4 regions of the Oryzibacillus soli genome follow, and region 4 is predicted to be linked to each of the others. Evidence: predicted binding sites of a transcription regulator. Region 4 holds the regulator's gene; each other region holds the start of a gene.
The links. Region 4 encodes Rex, which represses fermentation and respiration genes when NADH is low (regulators of the CRP and FNR family bind a similar motif). Its sites were predicted from a motif close to TTGTGAAATATTTCACAA; they were not measured.

Region 1: nuoE (NADH-quinone oxidoreductase subunit NuoE) is a predicted target of Rex. The motif match lies at 2,218-2,235, and genes of this name have one in related genera.
Region 2: ric (iron-sulfur cluster repair di-iron protein) is a predicted target of Rex. The motif match lies at 1,350-1,367, and genes of this name have one in related genera.
Region 3: adhE (bifunctional acetaldehyde-CoA/alcohol dehydrogenase) is a predicted target of Rex. The motif match lies at 1,488-1,505, and genes of this name have one in related genera.

Annotation. Positions count from the first base shown of each region.
Region 1 is NZ_JBPPGJ010000018.1:123,974-127,772, reverse strand. It holds gene nuoF (NADH-quinone oxidoreductase subunit NuoF) at 1-1,640, opposite strand, end outside; gene nuoE (NADH-quinone oxidoreductase subunit NuoE) at 1,654-2,148, opposite strand; gene ACSEXW_RS22240 (thiamine pyrophosphate-dependent enzyme) at 2,347-3,799, opposite strand, start outside.
Region 2 is NZ_JBPPGJ010000004.1:40,887-44,685, forward strand. It holds gene ACSEXW_RS06210 (hypothetical protein) at 1-356, opposite strand, end outside; gene ric (iron-sulfur cluster repair di-iron protein) at 532-1,254, opposite strand; gene ACSEXW_RS06220 (GAF domain-containing protein) at 1,419-2,312, opposite strand; gene ACSEXW_RS06225 (response regulator transcription factor) at 2,437-3,102, opposite strand; gene ACSEXW_RS06230 (ATP-binding protein) at 3,099-3,799, opposite strand, start outside.
Region 3 is NZ_JBPPGJ010000017.1:58,479-62,277, reverse strand. It holds gene adhE (bifunctional acetaldehyde-CoA/alcohol dehydrogenase) at 1-1,362, opposite strand, end outside; gene ACSEXW_RS21215 (b(o/a)3-type cytochrome-c oxidase subunit 1) at 2,128-3,783, opposite strand.
Region 4 is NZ_JBPPGJ010000005.1:112,633-116,431, reverse strand. It holds gene ACSEXW_RS08235 (amidohydrolase) at 1-446, opposite strand, end outside; gene ACSEXW_RS08230 (DUF47 domain-containing protein) at 671-1,294, shown strand; gene ACSEXW_RS08225 (redox-sensing transcriptional repressor Rex) at 1,354-1,977, opposite strand; gene dinG (ATP-dependent DNA helicase DinG) at 1,974-3,799, opposite strand, start outside.

The sequences.
Region 1 (3,799 bases), on a different contig from region 4:
TGACGGAAGAACTTGAGCGTCGAGAGAACCGGGTTCGGAGCTGTTTGGCCCAAGCCGCACAGGGATGCATTCTTGATGTTGACGGACAGATCAGCCAGAATCTCCAGATCGTCCTCGGTACCCTTGCCTTCTACGATCCGCTCCAGAATCTCCAGCATCCGCTTGGTCCCCACGCGGCATGGCGTACATTTGCCGCAGGACTCATCGCGGGTGAAGTCCAGATAAAACCGGGCGACGTCAACCATACAGTTGTCTTCGTCCATGACGATCATACCACCGGAGCCCATCATCGATCCCAAGCTGGTCAGCGTGTCATAGTCGATGGTGCAGTCCAGATGCTCTTCGGTGAGACAGCCGCCGGAAGGACCGCCGGTTTGAACCGCTTTGAACTTCTTGCCGTTCGGGATGCCTCCGCCGATCTCGAAGATAACCTCGCGGAGCGTGATGCCCATCGGTACTTCAACAAGGCCGGTGTTAACGATTTTGCCACCCAATGCGAATACCTTGGTGCCCTTGGACTTCTCGGTGCCGATGCTGGAGTACCATTCCGCGCCATTCAGGATGATCGGCGGGATGTTGGCGAAGGTCTCAACGTTATTGATAACGGTCGGCTTCCGCCACAGGCCTTCGACGGCCGGGAACGGAGGCTTCGGATTCGGCATGCCGCGCTTGCCTTCGATGGAGTTCATCAGAGCGGTTTCTTCGCCGCAGACGAATGCGCCTGCACCCAAGCGGACTTCTACGTCGAAATCAAAGCCGGTTCCGAAAATATCCTTACCCAGAAGACCGTTCTTACGGGCTTCGTGGATGGCAACGAACAGACGCTGTACGGCAATTGGATACTCGGCGCGTACATAGATGAAGCCTTGGTTCGCGCCGATGGCGTAGCCGCCGATGGCCATTGCTTCGAGAACGGAGTGCGGGTCGCCTTCCAGAATGGAGCGGTCCATGAATGCGCCCGGGTCGCCCTCGTCCGCATTACAGATCATGTACTTCTGCTCATTCACTTGCTTGGCCGCGAATTCCCACTTCATGCCGGTGGTGAAGCCGCCGCCCCCGCGGCCACGAAGACCGGATTGCTTCATGGTGTCGATGACCTGCTGAGGCGTCATGGATGTCAGGACTTGATGAAGCGCTTTATATCCGTCGCGGGCAATATATTCCTCGATCTTCTCGGGATCGATCACACCGCAATTGCGGAGTGCGATACGCATTTGCTTCTTGAAGAAGCCGACTTCATTCAGAGGCTTGATGGAGCCGTCCTTCTCGAGAGCTTCCTTGTAAACCAGGCGTTTGACCACGTTGCCCTTCAACAGATGCTCTTCCACCAGCTCCGCAACGTCCTTAATCTCGACGCGGGCGTAGAAGGCACCGTCCGGATATACGATCACGACCGGGCCCAGCTCGCAAAGGCCGAAGCAGCCGGTACGTACGATTTCAATTTCGTTCTCGATGCCGTGGTTCTTCAGCTCTTGTTCGATCGCCCGCAGGATGGGCATAGAGTCGGAAGAAGTACAACCGGTACCGCCGCAGATCATGACGCTCTTGCGGGTAACGGAGGAGCCGCCGTTTTCTTGACGCTGGCCGACACGGGCGATCGTATTGTTTCTAATGCTTTCGAGTTCTTGAATAGACTTCATACGATTCCCCTCCTTATTGGTATTCCTTCAGAATTTTCGGCACATCGACGGCCGACACTTTGCCGTATACTTTGTCGCCGATGGTCAATACCGGAGCCAATCCGCAAGCGCCAAGACAGCGGGTCGCTTCAAGCGTAAACTTGCCGTCTTCCGTAGTCTTGTTGACTTCCACCTTCAGTTCCTTCGCGAAGGTGTCGACGATCGCTTGGGCGCCCTTGATGTAGCAAGCGGTACCCATACAGATACGGATGATGTGTTCGCCCTTCGGCTCCAGCGAGAAGAAGTGATAGAACGAAGCCACGCCGTAAATCTCGGACAGCGGAACATTCAGCCCTTCGGATACGAGCAGCAGCACGTCCTCCGGCAGGAAGCCGTACAGATCCTGAACCTCGTGGAGCACCGGAATCAAAGCGCCTTTCATAGGTGCGAAGGTTTCAATAGCGTGTTTGACCTTCTCTAACCGTTCGTCGGCAACTGCATTACCGCCGCAACAGCATTTTTCTCCCATAAGTTGATCCTCCTAAGCGTTTTGCCGTAGGCAAAACAAATATTCAGTAAGCAAGCTGGCAATCTATTGCAGTGAATTTCTTCACAACCTCGCGTATTAAACACTCGCGGGGCGTCATGTGACGAATTGGAGAACGACCCGCGAGTGTGAGGACAATCACAAATTCAGTGGTGCAAAGTCTGTAAGATAGTCAAAAGATTACAGCAGCGGATTTTCGTGCTTCGCCTTCAGACGTTGCCATCTGCGCTCGACTTCTTGCTCGAATTCCACCAGCAGCTCATCTTCCTTCAGCAAGTGCTTGGACTTGCCCATGGACTTCAGCCACTCGGTTACCGGAATACGGGAACCCTTCGCTTCCGGATCGTAGGTGATGTTCGTTACACCGTTCTCGATCTCATACAGCGGGAAGAAGCAGGAATCCACGGCGGTCTTCACGATCTTCTGGCCCAGACGGTCTTCTGTCTTCCAGTTCAGCGGACAGGTGATCAGAATCTTGCCATATACGCAGCCTACGTTCTGAGCATACCATTGGGCCTTAGCGGCCTTCTGGATCAGATCCAGCGGATACGCTTCGGAGCCGGTGAATACATAAGGAATGTTACAGGAAGCCATGATCTGCGGAGTATCTTTATGATGGTACCCTTTACCCTTCTGAGCCTTGCCCACACCGGAGGTGGAGGTCATGTGGCCCAGCGGAGTGGAATAGGACAGCTGGGAACCGGTGTTCATGTAACCCTCGTTGTCATACTCGAGCATAATCATTTTATGGTTCCGAAGAGCTGCGCCGATTGCTGCACCCATACCGATGTCCATACCGCCGTCGCCGGTAACCATGACGAAGGTCAGATCGTCGGATACGTTCACTTCACCGCGGCGCTTCATTTCGAGGAAAGCTTCGACCATACCGGCTACCGTCGCACCGCCGTTCTGGAACAGGTTGTGAACGAAGGATTGCTTATGGGAGGTATACGGATAGGAAGCGGAAATAACATATGCGCATCCGGTCTGGAACAATGCGACGATATCTCCCTCGATCCCCTTGAAGAACAGTTCAAGTGCCGGCAGTACGCCACAGCCCGGACATGCGCCGTGACCCGGTGCGAACCGCTTCGGCTTCTTGGTCAGGCTGCGAAGCGGAGGTACCTTCGCCTTCACTTTGCCGGTCTCTTCGTCCACGGTAACGGTGATCAAGCCGGTCTTGTAAGACTCGCCGTGCAGAGGCTCGATAACACGCTGCTCTGCGGCATGACCGTGGATACCCGGGGTATGGCCGTAGTAGTCGAACGGCTTCTCGGCGTAGCCTTTTTGGGCTGCGTCCACTGCGAGACGGAGGAATTCTTCCGCATCTTCGCTGTAGAAGTCCTTACCGCCGACACCGAAGATACGGCTCAGGATAACGGTCTTGTTGTCTTGGTCAACCTGCAGGGCGGAACGAACTTCATGAGTCAGGTTGCCGCCATGAGCGCCGTACGAATCGGCACGCTCGCCTACAAGAAGAGCTTTTACATTCTTCAATGCCTTGCGCAGGGCTTCGGCCGGGAACGGACGGATGACGTTCGGACGGATCAGACCGGCTTTGATGCCTTGGGCGCGCAGCTTGTCAACGGAATCCTTAGCTGCTTCGCCAGCGGAGTTCACGAGGAACAGCGCT
Region 2 (3,799 bases), on a different contig from region 4:
ACGAAGGCCGACAGGATGCAGCCCCAGCCCAGCAGGATATGCTGCGTCCAGCGGTAGATGCCCCGGTTCCAGATGAAGCGGTAGGTCACCATATGCTCCGCGGTGGTCTTGGGCGTGCTCTTGCGGAACAGGAGCTTGATGCCCTTCTTGATGATAATCTTGGCCGGCGGACGCTCCGCCCAGCTGATGAAGCGGTAGAGAAAGCCTCCGATGAAGACGAAGGTGCCGACCATATAGCCGTACAGTCCCAGGTCCACGTGGGTGAAGAAACGGGATCCGACATAAATGAGTGCAAGCAGCACGATAACCGACATAAAGTACATCTTGGCATATCTGGAAGCGAAGGCCCGATCCATGTACATTCCCCTTTGCATCGTTCTCTTTGCCTCTATTGTCCGAAATCCGGCCCGATAAAGACAGAGGGGAAAACCCTCATTATTGCGTAAGGATTTTCCCCATTGTGAAAGCATTCACGATTTGGTCACAATTAACATTTTTTCCGAAGACAAGGGTGTCGGCTTGCTCCCCGGCTTAGTCGTGGCAGCCGCAGTGGCCCGTGTAGCGCAGGAACAGAATATTATTCTCCAGATGAATATGGCGGAACATATCCGACTCCAGCTCCTCCAGCTTGGTGAAGGTCAGCTGGTAGGTGCGGCAGGCTCCCTCCGGCAGCGTATAGCCACCGGTTACTTCGCGCATCCTCTTCAGCAGATCGCCCGCGTGCTCATGCTCCCGCTCCAGCTCCTCCAGCTTGCTCTCCGCCTGATGGTAGAGCTCGTCCGTCGGGTTCTCCTCGTGGGCCAGGATCAACGGGAACAGCTCCTGCTCCTCCTTGACCATGTGCGTCTCCAGCTCCCGCTTGAACTCTTGGAAGTACCGGTAGAGGGGCTCCAGCGAATCCGCATGGTGCGGACCATGGACCCGAAGAATTTTGGCGGTGAAGTCAGCCAACAGCGGCAGCTCCGAACGCAGATAATCGTGGTGCTTCGTAACGATCTCGGCGATGATGGCGCGGGACGGCGCAGCGCGCCAGTCCGTACCGTCGATGCGCTCTCCAGCGGCGGTCCAGGCCTCGTTCAGCTCCCCGAGAACGGTCTCCTTGTCCAAGCCCTGCTGGCGGATCACCGTGTTAAGCGCCCGGTTGCCGCCGCAGCAGAAGTCAATGGCATGCTTCTTGAATACATTGGCCGCTCCTGGGAATGCCGCCACCAGAGCTCCTACGGTTTCTTCGCCTGTATACATACGGTTCGTCATCTTCATACTCCTCCTTATAGTGCTCGCCTTCGCGAGAGTGACAGATGTCACAATGACTTCGATACACAAAAAATAACACATCCCTGATGCCCTCCTTGTGATATGCATCACGTTTGGGAGCGGGGATGTGTTATGGAGGATACCACATGCGTAACAGCTATATGTTAAAACACCCAAGGCGCATTTACGGCCATAAGCCCAACGGGCAGATTGATCCTTACCCGGAAACGGCCTGGCTCGTTATACATCTCTACGTTGCCCTGCAGCTCACCGACTCGGCCGATCAGCCAGCCCAGCTCGTTCTCCGGCCCGCCCAGATTGCCGGGAGCTTCCGCCTCCAGCGTCATGCGGGAGCTGTCCTTGCGCTCCACGCTGATCCGAAGCTGCTCTCCTCCGCGGACAAGCGTATCCCGGAGCCGGTCCAGCCATTCCGTCATCTCCTGCTGCAGCTCCGCCGGAATCCGGGTGATGCGCTGGTCCAGAATCTCCGCCCCGGAGAAGACTGCCGGCTGGCTTACGTGCCGGTGCAGGTACTTCATGAGCGGCGAAGCATCCGGCGCCGGCTTCTCCCGGCGGATCTCGGCAGGATCGTAGGAGGCCGCGTACAGCTTCCCGATGCTTCGGGCCGCCTGATCGACCGTATCCCGGTCCGACTTGCTGAAGATCCTGCCTTTGCGGTCTGCCGCCATCAAGGTGCCGAATACGGTGCCTCCGTCCCCGACGGGAGCGGCATAGCAGGAGATCAGCTTCTCGATGATCATGATCGGATACTCCAGCGGATCGGAGGCCACGTCCTCCGGAAAATCATGGACGGCAAGCGGCCGGCCCGTCAGAAGCACGTCACCGGCTATTCCCTTGCCCATCCGGATGGCGATGGCCTTATACCGTTCGCTAAGCGCGCCGAAGGCCACCCGCCAGCGGATCTCCTCCTGCTCGCGGTCATACAGGGCCAACGCCACGTAATCCGCATCCAGTTTGTCCTTCAATAGGCTGAGCGCCGTCCTGACGGTCGCCTGCGGCTCCGCATCAGGACCCTTGCCCGGTATCTGTAGGCTCATCCCCGCCATCCTCCTCTTCCATTCTGCTCCCATTGTATCGTCCGCCGGCAGCCCGCGCCACCCGGCAGAACCCTCGTATGGGGAAAGGCATTTCCCCTATAGACGGCGGGAGCGGCCCCCGGCCCTAATCCTCGAAATCCAGCAGTCCCCTCTTGATCGCAAACCGCATGAGATCCCGGCGGGTCGACAGCCCGAGCTTATCCATGATATGAGCCTTGTGGTTCTCCACCGTCTTGGAGCTGATGGCCAGCATGTCGGCCATCTCCTTGTTCGTGTATCCCTTGGCGGTCAGCCCCAATATCTCCTTCTCCCGCTCGGAGAGCAGCTCGTAGCTGTCCGCAGGCTCCTTCTCCCCCGGCGTCGTGCTCTGCAGATAGCCCTGGATCACCTTCTTGGCCGCAGCCGGATGCAGGTAAGCCTGCCCCTGGTGAACCTGCCGGATCGCCTTCAGAAGCTCCGCACCCGGGGAGGACTTCAGAATGTATCCGCTGGCTCCGGCCTTGAGCGCCCGGAACAGATATTGATCATCATCGTGCATGGTCAGGATCAGCACCTTGGCCTCCGGCAGCGTCCCCATCAGCTCCGCGGTGGTATGGAGACCATCCCGCCCTCCCGGCATGGAGAGGTCCATCAGCACCACATCCGGCTTCAGCTCCAGCGCCTTGGCCACCGCCTCCAGTCCGTCCGCCGCCTCTCCCGCCACCAGCATATCCGGCTGGGCGTCGATCAGGAGCTGCAGCCCGCTGCGGACCACCGCATGGTCGTCCACCAACAGAATCCGTATCTTCACGCTTCTTCCCCTCCTTCCGGCAGCGGCAGCACAACGGTTGCCACCGTTCCTGCCCCTGGCTCCGATTCCAAGCGGAAGACGCCGTTCAGCGCCTCCGCCCTTTCTTCCATGCTGTAGAGGCCGACGCCCCGCTTTTCCGTAAGCGACGGCAGGGCGAAGCCAACGCCGTAATCCCGGACGGTCAGCACCGCCTCACCGTTCCCCTGCTTCAGCGCAACGTCGATTCGCCCCGTCTGGGCATACTTGGCCGCATTCGTCAGCGCCTCCTGGGCGATCCGGTACAGCGCCGTCTCATAGGCTGCGGGGAGCCGGCGCTTGTCGCCTTCATAGGTGAAATTGACCTGGATGCCGAACTTCTCCCCGAAGGATTGGATATGGTGGCGAAGTGCCGCCAAGAGCCCCATATCGTCCAGAACGGAAGGCCGGAGCTCGGCCGATAGGTGCCGGATATCCTCGATCGTTTGGCGCAGAGACGTCTGCAGCTTCTCAATCCGCCCGTACGCAGGATGCTCCTCGCCCTCCTCCAGGGAGGAGGTCAGGACGTCCAGTTGGATCAGCGCCCCATAGAGCGATTGCCCGATCCCGTCATGCAGCTCCCGGCTCAGGCGCTTGCGTTCCCGCTCCTGGGCCAGCAGAATGCTGTGCGTCATCATCTTCGAGATCCGCTCCCGCTCATCGCGGCGTTCCCGGTCCAGCT
Region 3 (3,799 bases), on a different contig from region 4:
ACGGTATGCCACCCTTTTCACGTTGATCAGGTTCACTGCAGTAACGTTCGAAGCGGTGGAGTTGCCGCCGTAGGAACCACAGCCCAAGGTCAAGGAAGGCAGGTTTGTGTTATAGATATCGCCGATTGCGCCGTGCGTCGAAGGCGAGTTAACAATGACGCGGCCGGTTTGCAGACGGTTGGCGAAGGCGGTGATGGTGTCTTGATCGTTGGAGTGGATCGCCGAGCTGTGGCCCATGCCGCCGAAGGCTACGATCTCTGCCGCGCGCTCGATGCCTTGCTCTGCGTTCTTCACTTTGTAGCAGGCCAGGATCGGGGACAGCTTCTCAGCGGACAGCGGGAACTTCGTACCTACGCCATTGATCTCTGCGATCAGGATCTTGGTGTTGGCAGGTACGGTCAATCCGGCCATCTCTGCAATCTTGGTAGCCGGTTGGCCTACGATTACAGGGTTGACGGCACATTTCTCCAGGTTGATGGCCATCTTGGTCAGCTGCTCGATCTCTTGAGCATTCAGGAAGTAACAGCCTTGGTCGGCGAATACTTTCTTGGTTTCCTCGTAGATGGCCTCTTCGATGATAACCGCCTGCTCGGAAGCACAGATCATGCCGTTGTCGAAGGACTTGGACAGGATGATATCGTTAACGGCTTGCTTGATGTTGGCAGTTTTGTCGATGAATGCAGGCACGTTACCGGCGCCGACACCCAGTGCAGGCTTGCCGCTGCTGTATGCTGCCTTAACCATGCCGGGGCCGCCTGTTGCAAGGATCAAGGAGATGCCCGGGTGATTCATAAGGATGTTGGTCGCTTCGATGGAAGGAGTCTCGATCCATTGGATGGCGAACTCAGGAGCACCGTTAGCCTTGGCTGCTTCCAGCAGAACCTTCACGGCTGCCGAGGAGCACTTCTGTGCCGATGGGTGGAAGGCGAAGATGATCGGGTTACGGGTCTTGGCAGCGATCAAGGATTTGAACATAGCGGTGGAGGTCGGGTTGGTTACCGGAGTTACACCTGCGATGACGCCTACCGGCTCCGCTACCTTCTTGAAGTTTTCATAAGGGTTTTCCTCGATGACGCCGACGGTTTTCTCATACTTGATGCTGTGGTAAATATATTCGGTAGCGAAAATATTCTTGGTGATCTTGTCTTCATAAACGCCGCGGCCGGTTTCTTCTACGGCCATCTTAGCCAGTACCATGTGCTGATCCAGGCCGGCCAGTGCCATCTCCTGAACAATCTTGTCGATCTGCTCCTGATCAAGCTTCATATATTCTTGGTAAGCTTGCTTCGCGCGCTGTACCAGAAGATCCACTTGCTCTTGGGCCGTCATTTGCTCTTTCAGTTTGGTTTCTTTAACCGCCATGATTTCCGCCTCCTAGGAACTTTTCTAAAATAATAGTAATGCTTGCCAAATCCCAACACCTATGACTTAGATCACACCAACTAGCTTATTTTCTCCCCGCGGACTGTGAAGTATTTCTCGTTTTTACGTGAATTATTTCACAACCGCCTTATTGATTCTGATTATAGCTAATTCTGTATCATTCGTAAAGAGCTTACAAACGCTTACATTAAAAAGACTCTATTTAGACAATTGATTGCGTTTACATAATCCTGGTTAAATAAAATATGACGAAAGTGTGATTGCAACTACGAACATTCGCAGGATATGCCGCATATGGTCTACCATCAATGCCGGTTTCTTCTAGTTTATTCCATGCCAATCCTCAAATCAAGCGTGAAAAAGCGAACGTTGTCTAAATGGTGAACAACTTTTCCAGTTGTTTTTCAAAGGGAACTATGCTGTTCCATTTTCATAGTTTCTCCTCTGACAAGACCAATCGCCCCAATCTGTATCATAGAAATACACACCTCTGTTACCATGTTCTACAACAAGCCGAAAATTACGTCAAGATGCCGTGTTCTTTGTCTGACTGTCCGTTCCATATTCCTTTCTGTACTACTGTAAATTGCTGTCCTGCTACATCTTTCAGCTTCCCATTTTCCGATGTAGGCCATCCCGTTTCATCTTCCCCTGGCCGGTTGTCTTATCCGGCTGTTGCCGCAGATGAAGAGCCTGTTATGACGAAAAAAAAGCTCCCGCCGGAGTAGGCGGAAGCTTCTTATCTTAGTACGTAACGATCGGCGGGGAGCCGGGGACCGGATTGTTGATCATATCCATCGTCGGGATGGTGTACGCGATCAGGATCAGGACCACCAGGATGCCGATCCATACGCCCCAGCGCTCGAACAGACGCGGTGTAGGTGCGGCCGCATCGATGGCTTCGGCGATGGGGAATTCGGTCTCGCCCTTCGGTGCGGTCAAGAGGGCGATGACATTGAAGATCATCAGGAGTACAGCGACGAACAGGATGGTGCCGCCGATGGCCATCACCACGTGGTACGGCATCCACAGCACGGCGTCCGGATGGTCTTGGTATGTGGTGTACGCGGTACGGCGCGGCGAACCGAACAAGCCTACGGTGTGCATGGAGCCTGACATGAAGAACATGCCGACCATCCACAGGATGGTCTGGGTGATCCCGAGCTTATGCATGCGGGGAGTCAGCTGGCGTCCCAATACGGAAGGAATCAGCCAGTAGGTGACGCCGAAGAAGGTCAGTGCAACGGTGGATGCGACGGTCAGATGGAAGTGTCCGGTTACCCACAGCGTGTTGTGTACGACGGCGTTCATCTGGTTGGAGGCGTTGATAATGCCGCCTGCACCCGCCGGAATGAAGATCAGCATGCCCATGAAGGGAGCGAAGAAACGAACGTCGCCCCAAGGCATTTTCTTCACCCAGCCGAACAAGCCCTTGGCACCCAGCTCTCTGCCGCGAATCTCGAAGGTGGCGAACATGGAGAAGGCGGTCATCAGGGAAGGGATGACGACCATGAAGGTCAGGACAACCTGCAGGTACTTCCAGAACGGCGTGATCCCCGGCTCCATCAACTGATGGTGGAAGCCGACCGGAATGGAGAACAGCAGGAACAAGAGGAAGGACAAGCGGGCCAGCGCATCGCTGAAGTACTTGCCGCCGATGACCTTCGGAATGACCACATACCAGCAGATGTAAGCCGGCAGCAGCCAGAAGTAAACCAGCGGGTGTCCGAAGTACCAGAACAATGTCCGGCTCAAGAGGACGTTAATGCGGTCCACCCAGCCGAAGGACCACGGAATCAGCTGAACAAGCACCTCTGCTGCCACGCCCAGCGTCGCCACCAGCCACAGCAGCATGGTGATGACGCCCATAAAGGTGAACAGCGGGGACATCTGCCCCGGATGCTTCTTCTTCCAATACCGGAGATTATAGAAGAGCCCGAAGCCGGAGAGCCAGCTGCCGACCACAATCAGGGTCAGGGCCACATAGAACCAAGGGCTGGCCGCCATCGGTGCATAGAAGGTGTACAGGACAGTTGCTTTGTTCAGGAGGATCAGCACGGTGCCGACGGCGGTGCCGACAGTCATGAGGAGGAAGCCCGCCCAGGTTAAGGAACGGGTGATCGGAAGCAGCTTGCCTCCCATGGTTTTGGAGGAGCCCCCGATGATGAACCCGATGATGAAATAGGTGGTGAAGATGATCGCCATCAGGACACCGTGCGCCGTCAACAGCTGGTAATAGCCGATGCCGAACGGCAGCTTGAAGTTCCCCCCGCGGACCAAGCCTTGCAGCAAGCCTGCAACGCCGCCGATCAGAAGGGCGGTAAAGGCGACGATCAAGTGGGCTATGACGATCGCCGCATCCCTGCGGTCGATGGAGCCTTTTTGGGCGGTCGATACCATGGTTGTGTTGCACCCT
Region 4 (3,799 bases):
ATGACGCCGCGGGTTAGCACCGCCCTCATGCCTGATTCTTCAACGGCCTTGGCCACCTCGTCCATGTGGTCGTACATGTCGACGAAGGTGGTAGTGCCCCCTTTCATCATCTCAAGAATGGAAAGCAGGGTTCCCGCCTTCACATCCTGTGCCGTAAATTTGGCTTCGTTCGGCCACATTTTCTCCTGCAGCCAGACTTGAAGGGCCAGATCGTCGCCGATGCCCCGGAGGAGAGACATAGCGGCATGGCAGTGGGTATTGACCCAGCCGGGCATGAACAGACGTCCCTTGCCGTCCACAATCTCCTCTTGCGCTCCGGACGGGGTGTACTCCCCCTCCTCCAATGCGGCGATGCGGCCGTTCTCGACGGCGATATATCCTTTCACCAACGGACGTGCAGCATCCGCCGTGACAAAAATGCCATTCTTCACGATCATCCGTGACATGAACGTATCGATCCTTTCCTTAGGGGTATCCAAGCTTCTGCCTGCTTCTTCCACTCTACAATGAGAACGGGTCATAAATCAAGAACTGCCGGCATCGTCTTTCACCACCGGAACAAAGTTCATGGTTCGCTCCATTGCATAATGTTGAGAGGATATGGTATTTTAAGAGTTATGGACAATTAGATTAGGCTTCGCCGGTAAGGCAAGCCTTGGAGGTTTTGGACATGGCGATAACCAACAAGAAACAAGACGAAGATTTCTACGTGCTGCTCACCCAATCCGCCGAGAACACTCTGCAAGCGGCCCATGTATTCCGACAGGCGATGATGGGAACCGAAAGCCCTATGGCTTTTCTTCAAGAGCTGCGCGACCTGGAGCATAAGGGGGATACCATCACCCACTCCATCTTCCGCGGCTTGAACAAAGTCTTCATCACGCCCATTGACCGTGAAGATATCCTTGCTCTCGCCAGTAAGATGGATGACGTCATCGACGGCATCGAGGAATGCATCGCCCGATTCGATTACCTGAATGTCGAGAAGACTGACCACTACATGAAAGAATTCTCCGCTGTGCTCGTTAACGCCTGCCAATACATTCTGGACAGCGTGAAGCTCCTGTCCAAGAAGAAGTACATGCAGATCACCGAATTCACCGTGAAGATCAACAGCATGGAGAACGAAGGCGACCGTCTGCTGCGCGAAGGCATCCGGGAGATCTTCCGCAATCCGAAGGACCCGTACCACGATTTCAAGCTGAAGGAAATGTACGAGCAGCTGGAGCTAACCACCGATGCCTGCGAGAACGTAGCGGACATTCTGGACGGCGTCGTACTGAAATACGCATAAGTTTCCACAAAGAAGGCTCCCCGATAATCATCGGAGAGCCTTTTTCTTATGGGTTCCCTCTATTCGTCGAGGTAGTACGCCAAGCTCTGCAGATCCGTGGTGAAATCCGCGTTATGCACCCGGATATCCGACGGAACCTTGATGATGGCCGGCGCGAAATTCAGGATCGCTTCCACGCCGCCGCGTACGAACTCATCCGCCACGTTCTGGGCGTCTGCCGCAGGTACGGTGATGATCCCGATCCGGATTCCGTCCCGGTGGATGCATTCCGCCAATTGGGCCATGGGCTGCACCTTCAGGTTGTTAATCTCGGTCCCCACCTTGTCCGGGCTCGAATCGAAGACGGAGACGATCTTCATGTTGTCCTTCAGATAGACGTTATAATTGCATAGGGCTCGGCCCAGGTTACCGGCTCCGACCAGAGCGACGGCAATGTTCTGGTCCAGCTTCAGAATCTGCCGAATCTTCTCGATCAGGTAATTGACATCATACCCGATGCCCTTCTTGCCGAATTCGCCGAAATAGGCCAGGTCTTTCCGGATCTGGGCCGGATTCAGCTCCAGCTTGTTTCCCAAGTCCTGGGAAGAAACGGTCTGTACGTTCTTTATATTCAATTCGTTCAGGAATCGAAGATAAACCGGCAAACGGCGTACTACCGCTTCGGAAATTTTCTCGGTCTTCACTGCTCTTCCCCTCCCATCCATTCGGTAATCCGCGGCACCAGCTGGGCCGTGGTCATGTGCTCAATCTTCGGCCCCGGCAAGGAGTACAGAAAATGCTTGCCGTATGCCGTGTCGATCACCCGGGTATCATAAACGATGACGATACCCTTATCCGTCGCGGTGCGAACCAGACGCCCGAAGCCCTGCTTGAAGCGGATCACCGCTTGGGGCACGGAATATTTCATGAACGGATTCTGGTTATTTTTCTTGTATACCTCGCACTTGGCTTCCACCAGCGGATGATTCGGCGGCTGGAACGGAAGCCGGATGATGGCGAGACACGACAGGGCATTGCCCGGAATATCCACGCCTTCCCAGAAGGAGCTGGTTCCCAGCAGAACGCTGGCGGCATGCTCCTTGAACATTCGGGTCAGCTTGCTGCGGTTCCCGCTGTCCAAGCCCTGGCCCAGAACCTGGATGCCGGAAGGAGCCAGCTCCTCCTTCAACCGTTGATGGACGGCCTTCAGCATCCGGTAAGACGTGAACAGAACCAGCATCCGGCCGCCGGTGGACACCGCCACCTCCCGCAGCGACTCCGTCAGCTTCTCTACGAAGTAGGCTTCGCCGGAATTTCCCTTGATATTCGGAAAATCCCGCGGCACCACCAACAGCGCCTGCTGCCGGTACTGAAAAGGCGACGGAAGCAGGACGGTCTTCAGCTTCCCGGAGGGATCCTCCGGCTTAAGTCCCAGCTGTTCGCAAGTATAATGAAATTTCTTGTCGACGGACAAGGTTGCGGATGTCAATATTATACTCTTTTTGGCGTCAAAAAAGAACTGCCGTAACATTCCGCTCACATCTACCGGTACGGACATCAGCTGAACGGACTTGCTCTTGAACTGTGGGCTGGCCTCCAGCCAGTAGACATCATCCTTGTTCTGCATCTGCATGAACACGTGAAGCGTATCCCGATGGCGCGCCAGATCCTTGGAGGCGCCGTTCAGGTCCGTCACCAAGTGCTGGATGCCCAGCTCCTCCTGGACATCCTTCCAATCGGACAGCAGCCGGTCCAGCAGCTTGACCGCTTCCCCCAGACCGATGTAGAGGTTGTCCTCGATGACCCGTAGGGTATCCCAGCTTCTAGGCAGCGAGTCCGGCTTCACCCGGTACACCAGCTGACCACCCTCGGTAGCCCCTGCATCCGCCGCTCCGGTCCCGATCAGATCATAGAGCACTTGAGCCAGCTCGTCCCAATGCTCCTTGGCTTCCACGAGCTGCTCCTCGATGTCGTGTATGGTGCGCAGCCATTTGGCCGCTTTTTCGGAGCCGTCCGCTTCCTGCTGAAGACGGATGGTCACGGTAGGCAGAAGTCCGGACTTGTTATCCTTGTACAACCAAGTCAAGGTGTGCACCATGGAGAAATAGTGAAGCTCCAAGCCCAGATGCTTGCTGGCGACCTCCTCCAGATGGTGAGCCTCATCAACGATCAGATGCTCATAACCGGGCAGCAGACGATTTTCCGCCTTTACGTCGGTAAACAGCAGCGAGTGATTGGTTATGACCAAGTCCGCCATATGGGACTGGTTCTTGGCCCGGTGATAGAAGCACTTGCGGAACCAAGGACAATGCCGGTTCAGGCAGGAATCCGCATCGCTAGCCACGTCCTGCCAGAAGTCGTTAGCCTTGGACGTCAGGTATAACTCTTCATCGTCCCCATAGTGGGTACCGCTCAGCCAAACCACCATCTGGGCCGCCGTAATCCGGTCCTCCCGGCCGTTCTCGAAGTCGAACTGGTTCACCTTGTTCTCGAACTTCCGGAGACACAGATAATGGTTACGTCCCT